Regions from separate parts of the Bacillus sp. JJ1562 genome, predicted to be linked through region 1. Evidence: riboswitches for the same ligand, from Rfam matches in the RefSeq annotation. Region 1 holds a riboswitch; the other holds the start of a gene.

Region 1 (3,417 bases):
CTCCCCTCCAGTCTGAAGGCAAAAGAGAAAACATTTTACTAACACCCTCTTGTATTGGGATTTCCTGTGTGAGCACTTGATCCTTGATTTTCTCCCAACCTGACGGGGCAAATTTTTTCATAATGGCTATAATGTTATCGGTATTTGTGATTGTGCCATCAAAATCACAGAAGATTATTGGTTTGTTCATAGCTGTACCTCTTTGTACCCCCATAAATCAATTGCTTGTTTTAGCTCAGGGGAATTTTGTGCAAATTCAACAAGTGACTTTCCTGTTAAGACTGCATCGACGGCGGCATTAAATGCTTTACCACCACCAACGGCACCGTCTGGATGTCCATGAACACCCCCACCTGCATTAATCACACTATCTTTTCCAAAATCATTGATAAGCAGTGGTACTAAGCCTGGATGAATGCCAGCTGATGGAACAGGAAATGAAGGCTTAAATGACTTATCAGTTTTTGTTAATTCTGATGCAATCGCTAGTGTCTGCTCTCTTTCAAGAGCAACGCTACCGTATGGTGAAGGGAATAAGACAAGGTCTGCCCCAGCATATCTAAGCAATTTTCCTAGTAATAGTTTATTTGAAAATCCATAAAACTCTGATGGTGTGAGTGTTCCACTTACGGCTGGGTGAGCCATAATTGGTATCGAAACTTGCGGATCCTCCACTAAACTTTGAAGCGCATCGATGCCATAAGCAAAAACGTTAAACAATAATAGGTCAGCGCCAAGCTCTACTGCCTTCCTTGCTTTTTCCTTTAGTTCGAAGGTTCTTCCTGTTAAGTTCACAGCATAAAGGGCTCGATGTCCGGTTTCAGCATAAACTTCCTCAAGCACTCTTTTTCCTTCTGTAATACGTAGTTCAAAAGGTGTTAAAGGATTCTCAAAGAGGATTTCATCATCCTTTATGATATTTACCCCACCAAGGGCTTGCTCCCGAAGTTGGTCCTTGAGGTACTCCATATCCCTTCCAATGATCCCTTTAAAAATGCTCATCACTAGTGGTCTATCAAACACTCCTAGTTTTTCTCGGATGCCATTAATTCCGAATTTTGGCCCTGGGAATGTGGATTTTAACTCATTAGAAAACTCTAAATCTAGCAACTTTACTTCTCCATCAAGGGAAAGTTTCCCGAAGGTAGTTGTTAAAATGGCTGGGAGATCTGTACTGAAGTTTGCTGATGGGTAGGCAATTTTGATAATGCCCCTTTTTACTTGTTTTCCTAGATATTGGCTTGCTCGGTTGTCGCTATCTAATTGTTTGATACTTTTTACTATACCTTTATGCTTTTTAAGCTGATCTTGTTCAATTTTAGGTAAATTCGTCCAAGAGCCGATTGTTAAGCCGAGTGCGATGCCTTCAGCTTTTTTCTCTAAGTTGTCACCGGTATCATGTACCAAATATGTAGCAATCACTTCACTCATTTTTTAACCCTCATTTCAAAAAGTGTTCCAATAAATTGAAAAAACCTCTTCATAAGAAGAGGTTAGCAAACTAACATCTTCTTATCTCTCAGCTTAACGCTGCAAGAATTAGCACCGTGCTTACGATTTGTAAGTCGGTTGCCGGGCTTCACTGGGCTAGTCCCTCCACCTGCTCTTAATAAGAAAATAGATTTTATTTTATATGTTGAGCCTCATAACGAGTTCAACCATTAATTTAATTTTCATGAAACTTAATTTAATTAGGATTATGACAGGAATTATTTTTCTTGTCAAACGTTTTTTATTTTTTGAACAAGTTCAATTTTTTGATTCGGTTTGCCGCTTCAACTAGTCTATCTTCATCCGTTAGAAGGCCAACGCGAACATAGCGATCACCATATTCGCCGAAGCCGATTCCTGGTGCAACAGCGACATGTGCTTTTTCTAGTAAAAGATCTGCAAAGCTAACTGATGTGTATCCTTCGGGCACCGGCAGCCATGCAAAAAATGAGCCTGCAGGTGCATTTACATCCCATCCGATATCTTTTAGTGCACTGATAAACGCGTCGCGTCTTGATTCATACTTATCAACTAATTCTTTTACACAGTCCTGAGACTCTGTCAGTGCAGCTGCAGCTGCAGCTTGAACGGGACTGAACAAACTCACATACATATGGTCTTGAATTAAATTTAGCGCCTCAATCACGCTTGGGTTTCCAACTGCAAAACCAACTCTCCAGCCTGCCATATTATAAGTCTTTGAAAGAGTGTATATTTCAATTCCGATATCCTTGGCACCATCAATTTCTAGAAAGCTTATCGGTTTTTTCCCTTCGAATCCAATTGCACCATATGCAAAATCATGTACTACACAAATATCATGCTCTTTTGCAAAGTTGATTGTCTCTTCAAAAAAATCCTTTGTAGCTACAGCACCGGTTGGGTTGTTTGGATAATTTAAAAACATGACCTTCGCTTTTTCAAGCTTTTCCGAATCAATCTCAGAGTAGTCAGGTAAAAAGGCATTTTCTTCTTTCAGTGGCATATAAGCCATTTCGGCTCTAGCAAGTTCAACCCCTGACCAATAATCGGGGTAACCAGGATCTGGGACCAATGCAACATCACCTGGATTTAAAAGGCATTGTGGAATTTCAACTAATCCTGCTTTTCCTCCAAAAAGAATAGCAACCTCCTTTTCTGGGTCAAGTTCAACTCCGTATTCACGTTGATAAAAATCTGCTGCTGCTTTTTTCAAAAATGAATGCCCGCGAAACGGAGAATATTTATGAAATTTCGGTTGGTCCGCAGCCTTTTTTAAGGCTTCTACAATATGTTGTGGCGTTGGCTGATCAGGATTTCCCTGACCTAAATTTATGACATCGTGCCCATCGGCAACGACATTGTTCACCTTTGCAACAAGTGAAGCGAAAAACTGTTTCGGTAAATTTTTCAGAATTTCTGATTGTTTGAAATTTTTCACATCTACACCTTCTTCAAAATACTTGAAATACTAGTCTAAAATCATATATTGTTAGAGTTAACTTGTAAAGTATCATTTCATAGGGAGGACCTTAAATGAATCTAAAAATTGCATGTATTCAGTATGATATTCAAATTGGAAAACCGCAAGAAAATTTTGACCTAATATCTAAAGAGATCAAAAAAACAATGACTACGGATAAACCCGATATTATTATCCTACCAGAGCTTTGGACAACGGGATATGACTTAACGAGACTAGATGAAATTGCGGATAATAATGGTGACGAAACGAAAGAATTTATGAAAAATTTAGCAAAACAATACTCTGTTAATATAGTAGCCGGCTCTATTGCCAAAAAGACTGAGCAAGGCGTTACAAACACTATGTTTGTCTTTAATCGAGATGGTGAAATGACTAGTGAATACAGTAAGCTTCATTTATTCCAGCTTATGGATGAGCATTTGTATTTAAAGGCTGGCGATGCAAAAGGTGATTTTACGATT
Region 2 (3,417 bases), on a different contig from region 1:
AATTGCGCTGCTTCAATTGGCTGAAATTTTAACTCTTTTGGATTGATTGTGATGTCTTTCTCGGTAGCTCTGAGCGGATCCACATTACTATCAAAGTCAATAACTCCGTTTTCCTTTAACACGGTAAGTCCTCTGGCTAGATTCGCAGGATCATTAGCTATTGCGACGGTACTGCCCTTTTCTATTTCACCCAATGAATCATATTTATTCGAATAGATACCTATTGGCGCTGTTGGAACCGTAATCACACTGGATAATTCCATATTATTTTCCTCAGCGAATGCATCCATATACACTTTGTGCTGAAACAAGTTTGCATCTAATGACCCATTGTTTAGTGCTGTATTTGGTTGTACGTAATCATTGAACTCTTTCACTGTAACCGTATACCCTTTTTCTTCTAAATAAGGTTTTACACCCTCTTCAAGCATGTCACTATATGGAACCGTTGCACCTAACACCAACTCTTTCTTTTCTCCATCAGTCGCCGAACTATTATTAGCCCCACAAGCAGTAAGTGCACTAACGACTAATACCGATAAAACTACAAAAAACATTTTTTTCATTTTTCACTATCACTCCTTTTTATTTACCTTTTATTAACGGCCTTTGCTATAAAGTCCCCAAAATACTGCACTCATTGTAATAACACAATTTAAAAAATAATCTTCAACACACTTATGATGGCTGTTTCCCTTACTTCCTATTTCAGGCATCTTCTACTGTTTAGCAGGCACACGTCTATATTTACTTCCAGGGTGATCTTCCGGCAAGGTACTTTTACCCTCTGGGAACAGCTTTTCTCGTAAAGTACCTTTCTTGTATTCTGTTTTATAAAACCCACGTTCCTGTAAAACAGGGATTACTAAATCAACGAAGTCTTCCAAGTCGCCAGGCGTGACTAAATGATTTAAATTAAAGCCATCAACCCCGGATTCTTCAAATTGGAATTGAATCGCATCCGCAACCTCTGTAGGACTTCCAAAAATAATACTGTTTCGGTCCAATGACTCAAAACGATTCAACACTTCACCTACCGTTAATTTTTTGGGTGCATCTTTGGTAAGAGTCGCAGCTTTATAATGCCCTCCTTCCGTCTTCTTTTTATATTCAAATGGCTCATTTGGATCCAAATCTTCGTACTCGGCAATGTCATATCCACTTGCCCCATACTGTGCTTTTGCAGCATCTGAGCTCCACAGCTTGTTATATTCCTCAAATTTCCGTTCCGCTTTTTCAGTTGTTTCAGCAACAATTACACTGAGAAATGAAAAGATCTTAATATTTTCTGGATTCCGACCATGTTTTTCTGCTCTTTTTCTAATATCATCTGCATAATATCGAATTCTTTGAGGCGTCGGACCGCCAACAAATATACACTCGGCATGCTTTGCAGCAAATTCCCGACCTTTTTCGGATGTACCTGCTTGATAAATAACAGGAGTTCGTTGTAAAGATGGCTCACTTAAATGCGGCCCTTCAACTTTAAAATAACGGCCTTCATGATTAATTTCATGTACCTTGTCTGGATCAACGAGCGTATTATTTTCAACATCTTCAACGACCGCATCATCTTCCCAGCTTCGCTCCCATAATTTATACGAAACATCAAGAAATTCATCTGCAATATCATATCGCTCATCGTGCTTAATCATATCTTGCAGACCAAAGTTTTTTGCAGCATTTGGCAGATAAGAAGTGACCACATTCCACGCGATTCTTCCCTTTGTCAAATGATCTAAAGTAGAAAAACGCCTAGCATTAGCAAATGGCGGTTCATATGTAGTACTTACCGTAACCGCAAAAGACAGATTTTTCGTTACATGAGCCATTGCAGAAATAAGCAAGGCAGGATCATTTAATGGCACCTGCAGCCCATCTCGGATTGAGGGTGCTTTACTCTTTTGATACACATCATAAATGCCAAGGACATCAGCGAAAAACACCGCATCAAACTTCCCTCTCTCTAAAAGCTTCGCTAAATCAACCCAATAGTCTAAATCCTTATATCTACGATGTCTTTTATTTTCTGGATGCTTCCAAAACCCGTGTGAATTATGCATGGAACTATTCATTTCAAACGCATTTAGAATAATTTGTTTTTGTTTACTCACTTTCAATCCTCCTATTGTTAAATTTTTTTAAAAAATAAAAAAGCCTCTCCTAAGAAAAGAAGAGGCTTTTACACAAATAAGCACAAATCCTTCCTTATCTTTCAAGCTTATCGCTTGCTGGAATTGGCACAGTACTTTTTAAAGCCTGTTGCCGAGGTATCAAAGGGCCAGTCCCTCCACCTCTCTAGATAAAGAAAATAGATTATTAAATTTAATCCAAAATATACATGAGGATGAAAATATTGTCAACATGTTTTTTGAACACTTTAATAATTCCTATTTGATAGTACTTTTTTAATATTGACAATAACAGAATCATCATATAAAGTGTAAACTAATTTAAATAGTTTAAGAAACTTATCAAGAGTCAGGGGAGGAAACTGGTCCTACGATCCTGCAGCAACCACTTATATTATTAAGCAAGGTGCTAATTCCAGCAGACATAAATGTCTGACAGATGAGAAAGGATAGAACAACCGAAGTCCTCTTTCGTCGCCTCGAAAGTGGGCTTTTTTTATGAGAAAAAATGATTGGAGGAATGAGTATGACAATTGCATATGATCAATTAACCAACAGCACGATACAACAAAACTTATTAAAACAAGCCAAAGATTTAGCTGAGATTTTTAGGGAAAGGTCTGCCAATATTGATGCAAACGGAGAATTCCCTTATGAAAATTTTGAGGATATAAAGCAACTTGGATTCTTAGCACTTACTGTCCCAATCGAGTATGGTGGCCTTGGTATTAACCTATATGATTTTCTCAAGATTCAGGAACAGATAGCCACAGGGGATGGACCAACTGCCCTATCACTCGGCTGGCAGCTCGGCCTTATCCTCGAGGTAGCTGAAAGTAGAAATTGGAAGGAAGAAAGCTTTGCCAAGGTATGTGATTTAATCGTAAAAGAGAATGCACTTATTAACCTTGCTCAAACAGAACGCGCTACAGGGAGCCCTTCTAGAGGTGGCGTTCCTACCTCTACCGCGATTAAAGAAAAGAATGGATGGCGGATAAATGGAGCTAAGGCCTTCACTTCAATGGCCGTTGCACTCGATTATTCAATTGTTACAGTGGATATTAATCTAACTGGAAGAAAAGGGTTTATTTTGGTTGACCATAAATTAGACGGAGTTCATATAAAAGAAACTTGGGATAGTGTTTCCATGAGGGGAACAAAAAGTGATGACCTTATTTTAGACCAGGTGCTTGTTGCTGAGGATGCTTTATTGGTAGAAGAGGATATCCAAAAACCATTCCCTAAAGCTTGGTATCTACAAGTCCCAGCTGTATACATAGGAATA

The links. Region 1 has a riboswitch for S-adenosylmethionine ahead of mtnW (2,3-diketo-5-methylthiopentyl-1-phosphate enolase). Riboswitches for the same ligand answer to the same signal wherever they lie in the genome.
Region 2: another riboswitch for S-adenosylmethionine. It lies ahead of V7097_RS16150 (LLM class flavin-dependent oxidoreductase); the one in region 1 lies ahead of mtnW (2,3-diketo-5-methylthiopentyl-1-phosphate enolase).

What each region holds. Positions count from the first base shown of each region.
Region 1 covers NZ_JBALOQ010000034.1:75,039-78,455, forward strand. Annotated here, with positions in the region: gene V7097_RS18945 (2-hydroxy-3-keto-5-methylthiopentenyl-1-phosphate phosphatase) at 1-190, opposite strand, end outside; gene mtnW (2,3-diketo-5-methylthiopentyl-1-phosphate enolase) at 187-1,431, opposite strand; SAM riboswitch class I at 1,510-1,616, opposite strand; gene V7097_RS18955 (pyridoxal phosphate-dependent aminotransferase) at 1,733-2,911, opposite strand; gene V7097_RS18960 (carbon-nitrogen family hydrolase) at 3,007-3,417, shown strand, end outside.
Region 2 covers NZ_JBALOQ010000024.1:78,925-82,341, forward strand. Annotated here, with positions in the region: gene V7097_RS16145 (MetQ/NlpA family ABC transporter substrate-binding protein) at 1-566, opposite strand, end outside; gene V7097_RS16150 (LLM class flavin-dependent oxidoreductase) at 720-2,114, opposite strand; SAM riboswitch class I at 2,206-2,309, opposite strand; SAM riboswitch class I at 2,469-2,578, shown strand; gene V7097_RS16155 (acyl-CoA dehydrogenase family protein) at 2,659-3,417, shown strand, end outside.